DNA from 2 places in the Streptomyces sp. NBC_00271 genome. Region 1 is predicted to be linked to the other one. Evidence: riboswitches for the same ligand, from Rfam matches in the RefSeq annotation. Region 1 holds a riboswitch; the other holds the start of a gene.
The links. A riboswitch is a leader RNA that binds a small molecule or an ion and turns the genes downstream of it on or off. The one in region 1 is predicted to bind cyclic di-AMP.

Region 2: it holds a riboswitch for cyclic di-AMP, as region 1 does, so the genes downstream of both, OG798_RS11175 (C40 family peptidase) here and OG798_RS26465 (M23 family metallopeptidase) in region 1, are expected to answer to the same signal.

Annotation. Positions count from the first base shown of each region.
Region 1 covers NZ_CP108070.1:5,800,410-5,807,546, forward strand. Annotated here, with positions in the region: gene OG798_RS26455 (PrsW family intramembrane metalloprotease) at 1-1,171, shown strand, start outside; gene OG798_RS26460 (aldo/keto reductase) at 1,175-2,119, opposite strand; gene OG798_RS26465 (M23 family metallopeptidase) at 2,178-3,215, opposite strand; cyclic di-AMP (ydaO/yuaA leader) riboswitch at 3,227-3,384, opposite strand; gene OG798_RS26470 (PP2C family protein-serine/threonine phosphatase) at 3,640-4,767, opposite strand; gene OG798_RS26475 (hypothetical protein) at 4,944-5,135, opposite strand; tRNA gene OG798_RS26480 (tRNA-Met) at 5,286-5,359, opposite strand; gene OG798_RS26485 (dihydrofolate reductase family protein) at 5,433-6,575, opposite strand; gene OG798_RS26490 (MarR family winged helix-turn-helix transcriptional regulator) at 6,648-7,137, shown strand, end outside.
Region 2 covers NZ_CP108070.1:2,354,939-2,362,075, forward strand. Annotated here, with positions in the region: gene OG798_RS11160 (sensor histidine kinase) at 1-976, opposite strand, end outside; gene OG798_RS11165 (response regulator transcription factor) at 973-1,677, opposite strand; gene OG798_RS11170 (diacylglycerol/lipid kinase family protein) at 1,981-3,342, shown strand; cyclic di-AMP (ydaO/yuaA leader) riboswitch at 3,458-3,628, shown strand; gene OG798_RS11175 (C40 family peptidase) at 3,685-5,142, shown strand; gene OG798_RS11180 (hypothetical protein) at 5,308-6,483, shown strand; gene OG798_RS11185 (GOLPH3/VPS74 family protein) at 6,555-7,137, opposite strand, start outside.

The sequences.
Region 1 (7,137 bases):
CCTCGTCGCCGCGTTCCGCTGGCTGGACCGGGTGGAGCCCGGCCCCTGGCGCAATCTGCTCTTCGCCTTCGCGTGGGGCGCCTGCGCGGCGGCGCTGATAGCGATCGTCGCCAACAGTTTCGCGACCAGATGGATAGCGACCGCCACCGCCGACCCGTCCAGCGCCGACACCCTCGGCGCGACCGTCATCGCGCCGATCGTGGAGGAGTCCGCGAAGGCCGCCGCCGTGCTCCTGGTCTTCCTCTTCCGCCGCCGGGACTTCACGGGGATCGTCGACGGGGTCGTCATAGCCGGAGTCACCGCGACCGGCTTCGCCTTCACCGAGAACATCCTCTATCTCGGCACCGCCTTCGGCACGGACCAGCTCAACGGCGACCGCGGCCTGGCCTCCGTCACCGCCGCGACCTTCTTCGTCCGCGTCGTGATGTCGCCCTTCGCGCACCCCCTGTTCACGGTGCTCACCGGCATCGGCTTCGGCATCGCGGCGCTGTCCGCCGAGCGCCAGCATGTGCGCCGCGTCCTGCTGCCCCTGACCGGACTGCTGCTCGCGATGGGCATGCACTCCATGTGGAACGGCTCGTCTAACTTCGGGGAGTACGGCTTCTACGCGGTGTACGGGGCGTTCATGGTGCCCGCGTTCGGTCTGCTCACCTTCCTCGTCATCTGGACCCGGCAGCGGGAGCTGAAGACCGTACGGACCGAACTTCCGGCGTATGCGGCGGCCGGTTGGCTCACCCCGCCCGAGCCGTACGTGCTCGGCTCGATGCGGGCGCGGCGGCTGGCCCGCGAGTACGCCGCCCACCACTTCGGCAGGGCGGCGGCGCGCTCGGTCGCCCAGTACGAGGCGTACGCGACCTCGCTGGCGTTTCTGCGGCACCGGGGGCGCAGTGGCCGCGCCAACGCCGACTTCGTCGTACGGGAGCGGGAGTTGCTGCACGAGCTGTGGCGCCGCCGGGAGATCGCCCGCCCCTCCCTCGCGTACGCGGCCCACACGTCGGCCCCGGCCGTACCGGTGCCGCCGCAGCTACCGCCGCCGTGGCCCGGGTACGGCTACGCGCCGGTGCCCGGCCAGGCGAACCCCGCCGGCGCGCCCCCGTACCCCGCCGGCGCGACGACCCCGTATCCCGCCCCGGCGACGCCGTACCCCGCGTACAACCCCTACCAGTCTTAGCTCTCAGGCGGACGCTTCCGTCAGCCTGGCCACCTCCGCGTCCGTCAGGGTCAGGTCGGCGACCGCCAGCAGGGCCGGCAGCTGCTCGACCGTCCGTGCGGAGGCGATGGGCGCCGCGACCGTCGGCCGGGCGGCGAGCCAGGCGAGGGCGACCGTGGCGACCTCGGCGTCATGGGCCACGGCGACCTCGTCGAGGGCGGCCAGGACGCGGATGCCGCGCTCGGTGTCGAGGTGCTTGCCCGCGCCCGCGGCCCGCGCGGACTCGACCGTCGTACCCGGGCGGTACTTGCCGGTGAGGAAGCCGGACGCGAGCGCGAAGTAGGGGACGGCGGCCAGGCCGGTCCGGGAGGCGACCTCCTGGAGCGGGCCCTCGTAGGTGTCGCGCGAGACGAGGTTGTAGTGCGGCTGGAGGGCGACGTAGCGCGCGAGACCCTCGCGGTCGGAGAACTCCACGGACTCCGCGAGCCGCTCGGCGGAGATGTTGGAGGCGGCGATCTCCCGGACCTTGCCGGCCCGGACCAGTTCGTCCAGCGCGCCGATGATCTCCTCGACCGGCACCGAGGTGTCGTCGAAGTGGGTGTAGTAGAGGTCGATGTAGTCCGTTCCGAGGCGGCGCAGCGAGGCGTCGGCGGCGGCCCTGATGTTCGCCGGGGACAGGCCCTTGTACTCGGGGTGGGTACTGACCTTGGTGGCGAGGACGACATCGGAGCGGTTGCCGCGCGCGGCGAACCACTTGCCGATGACCGTCTCCGACTCACCGCCCTTGTGGCCGGGGACCCACGCGGAGTAGCCGTCGGCGGTGTCGACGAAGTTGCCGCCCCCGGCCGTGTAGGCGTCGAGCACGGCGAAGGACTGCGCCTCGTCGGCGGTCCAGCCGAAGACGTTGCCGCCGAGGGAGAGCGGGAAGACCTCGAGGTCGGAGGAGCCGAGCTTGCGAAGGGAAGTCATGCCTTATTTCAACAGGCGTACCGGATTGCCGTATTCCGCACACGGCCCCTGGGAACGATCAGGGGTTGATGCCCTTGCTCTGCAGCCACGCCATCGGGTCGATCGCGCTGCCGCCGCCCGGGTGAACCTCCAGGTGCAGATGCGGCCCGGTCACGTTGCCGGTCGCGCCCACGCGCCCGATGACGTCGCCGGTGGCCACCTTCTGCCCCACGCTGACGCTGATGGACGACTGGTGGCAGAACCACAGCTCCGTGCCGTCGTCGAGGGTGAGGATGGTGCGGTAGCCGTACGAGCCGGCCCAGCCCGCCTCCGTGATCGTGCCGCTGTGGACGGCCTTGATCAGCGTGCCGGTGGGGGCCGCGAAGTCGAGGCCGGTGTGATAGCCGGAGGACCACATGGAACCGGCGTCACCGAAGCGGGAGGTCAGGGTGTACGAGGAGGTCGGCAGCGAGTAGCTCTTGGCGAGCTCGGCGAGGCGCGCGGCCTCGGCCTTCTGCTTGGCGTCCTCGTCCGCCTTCTTCTTCGCGGCGGCGACCTTGGCCTCGGCGTCGTCCTTCTGCTGGGCGGCCAGCGCGACCGCCTTCTTCGCGGCGGCGGCCTCGGCGGCGTCCTGGGCCGCCTTGTCGATCTGGTCCTGCTGCGACTCGGCCTGCTGGATGATGCGGGCGCGCAGCGCCTCGCCCGCGTCCGTGTTGCCCTGCGCGGCGTCGGCGCTGGTCACACCGGCGCTGGTGAGCGGGGTGGCGGAGCCCTTCGGCGTGCTGGGACCGCCGTCGGATATCAGTGCCTTGGCCGATTCGGTGACCGAGGAGAGGTCGGGCAGCGAGATGGAGACCGGCGGCTTGCCGGGCGCCGCGGTGGCCATGCCGCCCGCGCCGACGGCGGCGATGACGCCGACACCGAGGACCGTGGAGCTGCGGGCGAGTCCCCCGCCGCGCTGCTTGGAGACGCGGTGCCGGCCGCGGAGGGGACGGATGGAATCCTCGGTGGGGTTCCACTCCTCCCAGGGGCCCTCGTCCTTGCCGTAGGCGTAGCCAAAAGTCTGGGTGTCGTTCGGCGGGAACGAAGTGGGCTGGGCGGGCCGGTTGGACGCCACGTGGGCGTGCTCCTTTCCTTCCTTCTCGCCTACCGGGTTAGCTGACGGGTTCGGAGCAGGAAGGTCTCCTACGCGCGTCAACCCACGGTGTCTCCACCGTGAAAGACGCTCGATTCACCCCAAGTTGGTGGTTCCCCGGTTCCCTCGCGGGATTCGGCGCGTGCGCACGGAGCCGACTCTTGTGACGGCTGGGACGACCGCGCTGCGTTATCGAACGTTAATAGACGCGGGTACCGGATTCCAAGCTGTTCGTACTGATCATTAACGACTTTCGGCCAGGACTTACCGCCCACGACCGGCGGAATTCGGGCGAGTTGGCCGCGCTTCCCTACTTGGCGGTTATTTGACGGTGCGTCAGTCGTTATGCGGAGGGGCATCGACCGATCACCCCTCGTGACATCGATCAAGAAAGCCCCTTCCGTGGCTACGGCCGCCGTACGGCGAGCAGGGCCATGTCGTCCGTCAGGGCGCCACCCGTGTGCCGCCGGACCTCCTCCACGAGCGTGGCCAGCAGGGCGTCGGGGCCGGGGAAGGTCCGTCCGGCCAGGCGCGCGGCCGGATCGTAGAAGCGCCCCTGCGCGTCGCGGGCCTCGGACAGTCCGTCCGTGTGGAAGAGGAGCGTGGCCCCGTGCGGGAACTCCGTCTCCTCGGCACGGTCCGGCCAGCTGCCCAACTCGCCCATGCCGAGCGGCAGTGCGGGGTTCGCGGCGGCGAGCGTGACCAGTGTTCCGTCCGCGTGCAGGAGCAGCGGTGGCGGGTGGCCTCGGTTGACGATCCTTACGAGGCCGCCCTCGTGCGTGATCTCCGCGAGGACGGCGGTGGTGAACCCCTCGAAGGCGTCGACGCCCCCGCGCCGGGTGCCCTCGCGGGCCAGCGCCCGCTCCAGCCGCTGCGCGACCGCCTCCGGCGTGGCCTCCTGCTCGGCCGCCTCCCGGAACGCCCCGATGAGCACCGCGACGGCGGCCACCGCGTCCATGCCCTTCCCTCGTACGTCGCCCACCGCCAGCCGTACGCCGTGCGGGGAGTCCTGCACCGCGTACAGGTCGCCGCCGATGAACGCGCCCGCCTGCGCGGCCTCGTAGCGCGCCGCGACGTCGAGGCCGCCGATCCGCTGGTCGGGTTCCGGCAGGACGGCACGCTGGACCGCCTCGGCGATCTGGTGGGCCGAGGCGAGTCGTTCGTCGGTGCGGCGGACGAGGATGTTGATGAGCACGGCCAGCACGCCGACGGTCGCCACGGTGGCGACCTCCGTGAGCGCGTCCACCTTGAAGACGATGCCGAGCCGGATGTGGGTCGTGAGCACCGCGACGAGCGCCGCGACGCCGGTGAGCACGGTGCCGCGCAGCGAGAAGAGCGGGGCGGCCACGAGCGGCGCGGCCGTGAAGAGGGGGCCCGCGGTGAAGGCCATCGGGGTGAAGTAGTCGTAGAACGCGCCGACCAGGATGAGCAGCGCGGGCAGCACCCGGACGAGGCTGCGCGCGCAGGAGATCCGGCACCGGTCCGCGTCGGCCGGGCGGGGCTCCGACTCGTCCCCGAGTCCGGGATCGGGCACGGGGTCCTCGGGCAACCGCCCACCGGACCGGTCGTACGGCTCGTCACACGACTCCTCGCCCGGCTCGCCGTACGGCTCCTCGGCCCACCGCGCGCCTCCTTGCTGCTGCCCCACCCGTCCAGGCTTCCCGGGACGGGGGCGGGGGGCGAGCGGTGAGGGGCCGACCGGGGGACACGTCAGTCCGAGGCCGACCACCGGACGCCGCCCGCTCCGCCGCGCCCGTGGTGGTGCCCGGCCGGGGCGACAACGGTCCCGCCGTCCGGCACGAAGTCATGACCGCCGTGACAGGCCCCGAGGAACAGCGCGCACACGGCGAGCAGCAGCGCGAGCGCCGGCGCGCGCCGGACCAGCCACCGATGACAACTCATAGTGAGCGGAAGACTACAGAAAGTCGGGTCGGCAGGGAAAATCGGGGCGGGACGGCAATCGGGAAATCCGGCGGCAAGAAAACCGGGACGGTGAACGGGAAAAAACCAAGGGCCGGAACTCGTTTCCGAGTTCCGGCCCTTGGCCTTCAGTAGCGGGGACAGGATTTGAACCTGCGACCTCTGGGTTATGAGCCCAGCGAGCTACCGAGCTGCTCCACCCCGCGTCGTTGAAATTAGTGTACGCCATCCGCGGGGCCCGATTCACCAGGCTTTTCGCGGACGACCGCGGGGCCGCCCCTAGCCGGCCGCGAGAAGGTGACGATTGGGCGCCACGGCCCGCTCCTCGAACTCCGGCAGTACGACGACGTCCGCCCCCGCGGCCACGAGCAGACCGTTCCCGTCGGCCTCCGTCACGAACGTGTCGGGCTCGCGCCACGCGGTGACCACCCGCCGTACCCCCGCGTCGAGGATCAGCCGCGCACAGGGCGCGGGCCGGGACGCCCGCCGCGCACACGGCTCCAGGCTGCTGTACACGGTGGCGGAGCGCAGCCGCGGATCCGCGGGATCGATCTTCGCGAGCGCCGCCTCCTCGGCGTGCACGACGGGGTCGTCGCCCTCCCGCGAGTGCCCGCGCGCCAGCTCGGTGCCGTCGGCCGCCACCACCACCGCCCCCACGCTGAACGCCGTCTCCGAGGGCGGGCACAGCGCCGCCAGCTCACAGGCGACGCCCAGCCAGTGCCGGTCCGCGGCGGAGGCGAGGGCGCCTTCCCCGGGTGCGGTGGGGACGTAGCGGACGAGGACGACGTCCCCGACCGGTCGCGTCTCCACCAGCCGCATCCGGCCCGGCGGATATCCCCCGGGCCCGAACAGCCGTGGCGCGTCCGGCTCCCCCACGAAGAGCGGCGCGACGGCGAGCTGCAACTCGTCCGCCAGCCCCTGTGTCATCAGCTGGGTGTGCACGCGCCCCCCGCCCTCGACCATGAGCCGCCGCACCCCGCGGACGTCGTGGAGGTGTTCGAGCAGGACGCGCCAGTCCAGCTCGGCGCCGGTCGGGACCACGTCGACGTCCAGTCCGCGCAGGGCGTCGGTGGCGCGCTCGGCGCCCTTGTCCGTCGTATAGACGACCTTCTCGCCGCCCGTGTGCCAGAACTGGGCGTCCGGGTCGAGGTCGCCGGAACCGCTGACGGTGACCTTGAGCGGGTACTCCGGGCGCCCGGCGGCGACCCGCGCCGCCCGCCGCTCGGCGGAGTTGACCAGCAGTCGGGGATTGTCCGCGCGGATGGTGCCGGCGCCGATCAGGATCGCGTCGCTGGACGCCCGTACCTCGTCGACCCGGTCGAAGTCGGCCGGGCCCGAGAGCAGCAGGCGTTCGGGGCCGGTGTCGTCCAGGAAGCCGTCGAGGGAGACGGCGGCGGACAACAGGACATAGGGGTGGGGCATGGGGCGCACTCTCCAGCTCCGAGCGCAGGGCTCCTAGTGGTTCAAGTTTTAAACAATACCTAGACTGGCGGCATGACGACCCGCTGGCTCTCCCCCGCCGAGCAGCGCGCCTGGCGCGCGTACATCGGCGCCGCCTCGCTCCTGGAGGACACGATCGACCGGCAGCTCCAGGCCGAGACCGGCATGCCCCACCTTTACTACTCCATCCTGGCCATGCTGTCCGAGGCGCCGGACCGGCGGCTGCGGATGACCGACCTCGCCGAGATCCTGAAGATCACCCGCAGTCGGCTGACGTACGGCGTGACCCGGCTGGCGAACGACGGTCTGGTGCGCCGAGAAGGCTGCCACAGCGACAAGCGCACCCAGGTCGCGGTCCTCACGGACGAGGGGATGGCCGTTCTGGAGCGGGCGGCGCCGGGTCACGCGGAGCAGGTCATGACGGCGGTCTTCGACCGGCTGACCCCCGAGCAGGTGGGGCAGCTGGAGGAGATCTGCGGGGCCATCACCCGCGGCATCCAGGGGGAGAATCCCGGGGCCTGCGGGGAAGATCTGCCGTGGCGAC
Region 2 (7,137 bases), 3.4 Mb from region 1:
CCTCGACGAGGTCGGCGAGGTCGACGGGGCCGAAGGCGTCCGCCTCGACGAGGTCTCCGCGGCCGAGGTCGCGCAGCATGACGAGGACCCCGAGGAGGCGTGCGTGTTCGCGGCTCAGGTCGTGCAGCACTTCGTCGCGGTCGGGTCCGGCGAGTTCCGGATGCTCGGTGAGGATCTCCAGGTTGGTCTGCATGCTCATCAGCGGCGTGCGCAGTTCGTGCGAGGCCGCCGAGGCGAAGGAGCGGGCGGTGGCCAGTGCCTCGGCGGTCCTGAGCGCCTGCTCGTCGTAGCGTGCCAGGACGGTCTGCAGGGTGTGTGCGAGGTCGTCGACCTCGGCGATCCGCGTCGGGGTGTGATCGAGTCGGGTGGGACTGGAGCGGGGGTCGAGGCCGCTCGCCCGGCGTTGCAGACGGCGCAGCGGTGTGCTCGCCCGGGTGGCGACGGCCCAGGCGAGCAGCCCGGACAGCGGTGCGGCGAGCAGGGCGACGGTCACCGCGCGCCGTCGGACCAGGCGCACCTGGGTGTCGGCGGCGGTGTCGGACGCGAACAGCCACAGGGTGCCGCGCACGCCGGGGCGCGCCCCCGTCACCCGGGTCGACAGGATCCGCCAGCTCCTGCCGTCGGCACGGAGGGTGACCGGCACGGGCGCCCTGGCGGGCAGCGCCACGTCGGCCGCCGGTTGCGGGCCGCCCGTGAAGGTCTCCTCGGGGCCGATCAGCCGTACGCCCACGTCCAGGGCCGAGGTGAACACCCGGCGTTCGCGGGCCTGCTCCACCGCCGCCGACCGGTCGGCGGCGCTCGCGCGCAGCAGCCCCCGGGCGTCCTTGGCGACGGCCACCGCGCGCTCACGCAGATGCGTGTCCTGCTGATCGTGCAGATCCGCGGCGACCAGCCGCAGCAGCAGCCAGCCGGTGGCCAGTACCAGTACGGGCACGGTGGCGCCGACGGCCAGGGCGATCCGCGTGGACAGTCTCACGGCCGCTCCCGCGGGTCGTCGTCGCGCAGGACGAAGCCCACGCCTCGTACGGTGTGGATGATCCGGGAGCGCCCCGACGTCTCCAGTTTTCGGCGCAGATAGCTGACGAAGGTGTCCACCGCGTCGGTGCGGACCTCGAAGTCGTAGCCCCATACGCGTTCGAGGAGCTGGTCCCGGCTGAGCACGATGCCGGCGTTGCGGGCGAGGAAGTGGAGGAGTTCGAACTCGCGGCGGGTCAGTTCCACCGGCCGCCCGTCGAGGCTCACTCCGCGGGCGGCGGGATCAAGGAGCAGCCCGCCGGCCCGTACGGTGCCGCTGTCCCGTGGCGGCCTGCGCCGCAGCAGCGCCTCCAGCCGCAGGACCAGCTCCTGCAGGGCGAAGGGCTTGACGAGGTAGTCGTCGCCGCCCGCCTGCAGGCCCGCGATCCGGTCGGCGGTCTCGTCGAGTGCGGAGAGCATCAGCACGGGTACGTCGTTGTCCTCGTCCCGCAGTGCCCTGCACACCTCGATGCCGCTGAGGTCGGGCATCGAGATGTCCAGCACGATCACATCCGGCGGCGTCCGCCGGGCCACCGCCAGGGCCGGCCGGCCCCCGTCGGCCAGGTCCACGGTGAATCCGCCGAGCCTCAGGCCCCGCTCCAGCGAGCGGCGGATCGCCGCGTCGTCGTCCACGACCAGGACACGGCCGCGCTGCCCACTCATCACCACTGTCCCTCCCCGCCCCACCCCGGCGTCCTGCCGGGGCCCGCCGCCGCCCATCGTGCATCAGCCGGGACGGTCCCGGCCCCGAGGGGTGGACCAAGGGTTCGGTGAGAGCCGCCCGGACCGGCCCCGGTCGGCGCGGGCCCTGGCGGAGCGTGGCGGTTGCGCGGGGCCTTACCCGACGGTTGCATACGACTGTGTCGTCGATGGCCGACCCCGCACGCAGCGAACGACCCGCCGAACCAGGCCTCCGTGCGGCCGGGCCCACCAGGGCCGGACTTCTACGACGTCCGTGGAGGAGCGATGGGTGTGGACGCGAGCGCGCAGGTCGGCCACGGGAAACGGTGGGCGGCCAGGGCCGCGCTGGTCGCGGCGGCGCTGGCGGTGCTGCTGCCGCTCGGTTACGGAGGCGTGGACGGCGTACTGCTGCTCCTGGCCGCGCTCCTCGGCGTGGCCGTCACGGCGGCGGCGCTGTGGTGGGCGCTGACCCGGCGCGGCCCGCTCCGCTGGGTGGCGGCCGTGCTGGCGGCCGTCGCCCCCGGCGCCGTGATCACCCTGTTCGCCGTGGCCCGCCTGCTCTGGGCCATCCCCGTGTCGCTGGCACTGTGGACCGTGGCCGTCTGGAGCGGCCGGTACGCCCTGCGGAGCGACCGGACGCACGCCCCGCGCCCGAAGGAACGCAGGGCACCACCGCCGCGGCGACCCTTCCTCCTCATGAACCCGCACTCCGGCGGTGGCAAGGTGGCGAAGTTCGGACTGCGGGAGAAGGCGGAGCGGCTCGGCGCGCAGGTCGTGCTCCTCGACCCGGACCAGCACCAGGACGTCACCGCGCTGGCCCGGGCCGCCGTCGCGGACGGCGCGGATCTGCTGGGCGTCGCCGGCGGTGACGGTACCCAGGCGCTGGTCGCGGCCGTCGCCGCCGAACACGGTCTGCCGTTCCTGGTGGTCTGCGCCGGCACCCGCAATCACTTCGCCATGGATCTCGGCCTCGATCGCGACAACCCGGCGACCTGCCTGGACGCCCTCACCGACGGCGTCGAACTCCGCGTGGACCTCGGCTTCGCCGGCGGCCACCCGTTCGTCAACAACGCCTCCTTCGGAGCGTACGCGGCGGTCGTGCAGAGTCCCGCGTACCGCGACGACAAGATCGGCACCATCCTGGACCTCCTGCCCGACCTGCTCACCCGCCAGCGCGGGCCGCGACTGACCGCCCGCACCGGCGACACGACGCTCGACGCCCCGCAGGCCGTACTGGTGAGCAACAACCCCTACCGCACCAACGATCCGGCCGGTCTCGGCCGCCGCGAACGGCTCGACTCCGGGCTGCTCGGTGTCCTCGGCATCACGGTGGACAGCGCGGCCGAGGCCGCCGTGCTCGTGCTGGACCCCGCGCCGGACGGAATCGCGGTCCTGACCACCCGTGAGGTGGTCATCGACGCCGACCGTGCGGAGATCGAGGCCGGCATCGACGGCGAGGCCCTGGTCCTGCCCGCCCCGGTCCACTGCCGCGTCGAACCCGGAGCGCTGCGCGTCCGCGTCCCCAGGGACCGGCCCGGCGTGCCGGAGGCCCAACCCCCTTTGGACTGGCGCCGGTTGCGCACGCTCGCGGCGACCATGGGGCGCACGGCGGTCGTACGACATCCTGGTCGCGGCCGGGACACGTAGACGAAGGTCACAATTACATATCGGACAGTTCGCGCTCCAATCTTCACACCAGGCACACAAATTGGCTAAGTTGGCTGTAGGCCGCACGACTCCCTCCGGCGAACCTCGCCGGGTCGCGCGACCTCCGCCGAATCCGGCGCCCCCGTGGCCACCGGAACCAGGACCCAACCGACCTTGGGGTGAATCGGCCCAACTGCCCCACCGGGCAAGGGCCGTAGGGCATGCCTTCCGGAATCTTCCGCCCGAACCCGACAGCCGGCCCGGTAGGCGGAGTACGGAAGGAGTACGGCTCCCATGGCGCCGGAACGAACCCCGCGCCCTGGAGGCAACAGCCTCCCTGGCATGCCCGACTCCGCACGCGCGACGGCCGCCCTCAGTGGCGCGGACGGTCCGAGCCGCGAGGAGGTGCAGCAGCGGATCAGCTCCCTCTACGACCAGGCCGAGAACGCCGTGGGGTTCGTCAACGGGACCCGCGCGATGACCACGGGGAGCCGAAACCGCGTCAACCCGGCGCCGGAAACCGCGCGCAGGCGCCGTGACCCCGCCCTCGACGACATCACCAAGACCTGGTTCGACGCGGCGCGCAGGCAGTTGGGTCCGTCCGCGCCGGCCAGGCTGCCGGCCGACCGGATGCCGAAGCCCCCGGCCGAAGCACGGCCCACGGGCCCGGCGAAGCGGCCGGAGGACGGACTCGGCGACCGTGGGCGGGAGTTGACCGCCCGCCCCGTTCTCGAGTTGACCGCGGGCCCCTCCGCCGAGGCGGCCGCCGGGCCCGTGGCCGAGTTGACGGCCAGGGCCGTCGCCGCGCTGCCGGCCGCGCCGGAGCCTGCGCCGCGACCCGCGCAGGAGGCCGCCACGGCCCTGCTGCCCGCGTTGCCCGCCGGGCCGGCGCAGTCCTCGTTGAAGACGTCCAAGGAGAAGATCCAGCGGAAGCTGGCGCTGGCCCGTGAGCTGGTGTCCAAGCACGCCGCACAGTGGAACCCCGGGCCCGCGGCGATCGAGTCACGTCCGGCCGAGGGTGTCTGGCCCACCCCGGAGGATCAGGCTCGCCAGCAGGCCGCGCAGGAGTGGCAGCGACAGCAGTCGACCGCACTCGGCCCGGACATGTCCATGGGCACCGGGATGCCTCTCGGTGCGGACGTGTCCATGGGTACGGGGATGCCGTTCGGCGCGGACATGTCCCTCGGCGCGGGAATGCCCCTGGCCACGGACATGTCCATGGGGGTGGGGATGCCCCTCGGTGCCGACATGCCCCTCGGTGCGGGGATGCCACTGGCCACGGGCATGCCGCTCGGCGCGGACATGTCCCTCGGCGCGGGAATGCCACTGGTCACGGACATGCCCATGGGTATGGGGATGCCCCTGGCCGCGGGTATGCCCGTAGGCACCGGCGCGGTCAACATGGCCGTCGGAGCGGTCGGCGCCGTGGAGTCGGCGTACGGCGGGAAGGCCGCCAAAGCCCTCGCCTTCGCCCGCGAGCAGATCGGCAAGCCGTGCGTCTGGGGCGCGACCGGACCGGACTCGTACGACTCCGCCAGCCTCGTCCAGGCCGCCTGGAGGGCCGCCGGAGTCGCACTCCCGCGCACCGTGCACGGGCAGGCGACCGCCGGTGCGGCGATTCCCCTGACCGACATCCAGTTCGGCGACCTGATCTTCTTCTACGACAACGTCAGCCACGTCGGCTTCTACACCGGCAACGGCATGATGATCCACGCCCCCAGCCCGGGTGCCTCGATACGCGAAGAGTCCCTCTTCTTCGCCGGACAGAACGCGATCCACGGCGCGCTGCGCCCGGCGTGACGGACGCCGCGACATCTCCAGCACCTCAAAGCACATATAAGGCACCGGAAAGGCCAAAGCTCCGCAATACGGGATGTACGTGATCCACGCGGGCCTCGCCGCCCGGCTCGCCACCCGCGCTGACCATACTGGGAGGCCACGCCGCCTCCCATCGCAAAGTGACTCATGCCCAAGCCCTCCACCGCCCGCGCCACCGCCCCGGAAACCGTCTGGCTGGCCGGCGGGCGCCACATCGGGCCCGCCCCGCAGGAGATCCTCAGGGAGAACCTGCGAAGGCTGAAGGCCGACGAGACCATCCACGACTTCCTGGAGGCAGAGAACCCCTCGGACTCCGAGGGGCGTGTCTTCGAGGCGCGCTGGCTGGTCGACGACGCCGTGACGGTTCGCGCACGGCTCACGACGGACGGACGCGAACACGCCGCCGAAGCAACCCGCTGGACGCTGGTGGCCGAGGCGGAGCGGCCCTGGAACCTCGCGTGGCCCTCTCCCGCGACCATGTTCTGGCCCGAGGGACACGAGGTCCCCTGGGACCACGACATCGTGGCCGGGCTCCAGCTGCGGGACATCAACCCGCTGCCGCAGGAGGACAAGACACTGCGCCGCCTGCTCAAGGAGGCCGCGCAGCACAGCTGGAGCATCAACGTCGTCATCCACGAGGCGATGACCACCGACGAACGCGGTCGCCTCCCGCTGGCCCGGCTGCTCCCGCCCGGTCTGCGCCACCGCGTCGTGGAACACCGCGCCGCGCCCGAGCAGTTCCAGGCGGTCAACTGGGCGCTGTACGACCTGGGCGTACGGGTGCCGCGCGGCGGCGCCGTGATTCTGCCCGGTTCCCCCGCCCGGCCCGGCTACGACGAGCAGGACTGCACCGTACGCAGCGTGTTCCTCGACGGCTCGGAGCCGACGGAGCTCCTGGAGAAGGTCGTGCGGTACGCGGCGCTGCCCCGGCCGCTGCCGGAAGCGGCGGAGGACGCCCTCACCGGCCTCCGGGAGGACTGGAAGCTGCTGACGCTGGAGGAGGCGCGGGCGCTGGTGGCTGTCTACGCCGAGGCACTCGACGCCATGACGAAGTCGCGCGACCAGTACCGCGAGGCGACCGAACTCGCGCATGCGGCACTGGCCGATCTCCGAGACCTCCGGACGACGGCGTCCGGTGCGCACGAGACGTCCGCCGGCCCGGAGGGCAATCCGCTGCACCAGCTGACGCGGACGTTCCAGCGGGTCGCGGGCACCGTACGGGCACGGCGCGCGGCCCGCGACGACGGCACGGACCGGGGCACCGACACTGGAACAGGCACCGGCACCGGCACGCCCGAGAACGGGCCCAGCAAGGGCGAGTGATCGCTACCGGAAACCGGCGCCGGCCCGAGGCCACCCTCTGAAACCAGCGTGTCGCGGCGCGCCCGCTCGCGTCACGCACCTCGCCAGAGGTTGGCGAACGCCGCGTTCTCGATGGACCGGCGCTGGCGTACCGCTTCCAGTTCCATGACCGCGTCGTTGACGGCGGCCAGCACGGTCGTCACCGCGTCGTCGGTCACGACCGGTACGTCCGCGCCCTCCTCGGCCGGAATCCCGACGGCCGCCGCGAGGGAGACGAGGACGGGCTCGTCGGCGGCCCAGCGGTGCAGGGCCCGGCGCCGGGCGGGCGAGTCGACCACGACCACCCGGACGGCTCCGAAAAGCAGTCGGCGTTGGCGTTGCCGGGTCAGCTGACCGTCCGCCTCGAGGGCGGCGAGATGGACCGCGGCCAGGCCGCGCCCCCTGCGCCACAGCCAGTCCTCGACCGGCTCGTAGGGCACCTGACGTACGAGTGAGGACGCCGCCTCGGCCAGGAGACGGTCCTCCGTCGTCGGCTCCGGGGCCGGTACGAGGCGGTCGCCGTCCAGGTGGACGGCATCAACGGCGAGGAGGTCGATCACCTCGGCTCCGGCGAGGGCGAGGGACAGGTCGCCCTGCCCCACGGGGCGGTCCGGGTCCACGTCCATGGCGGTGATC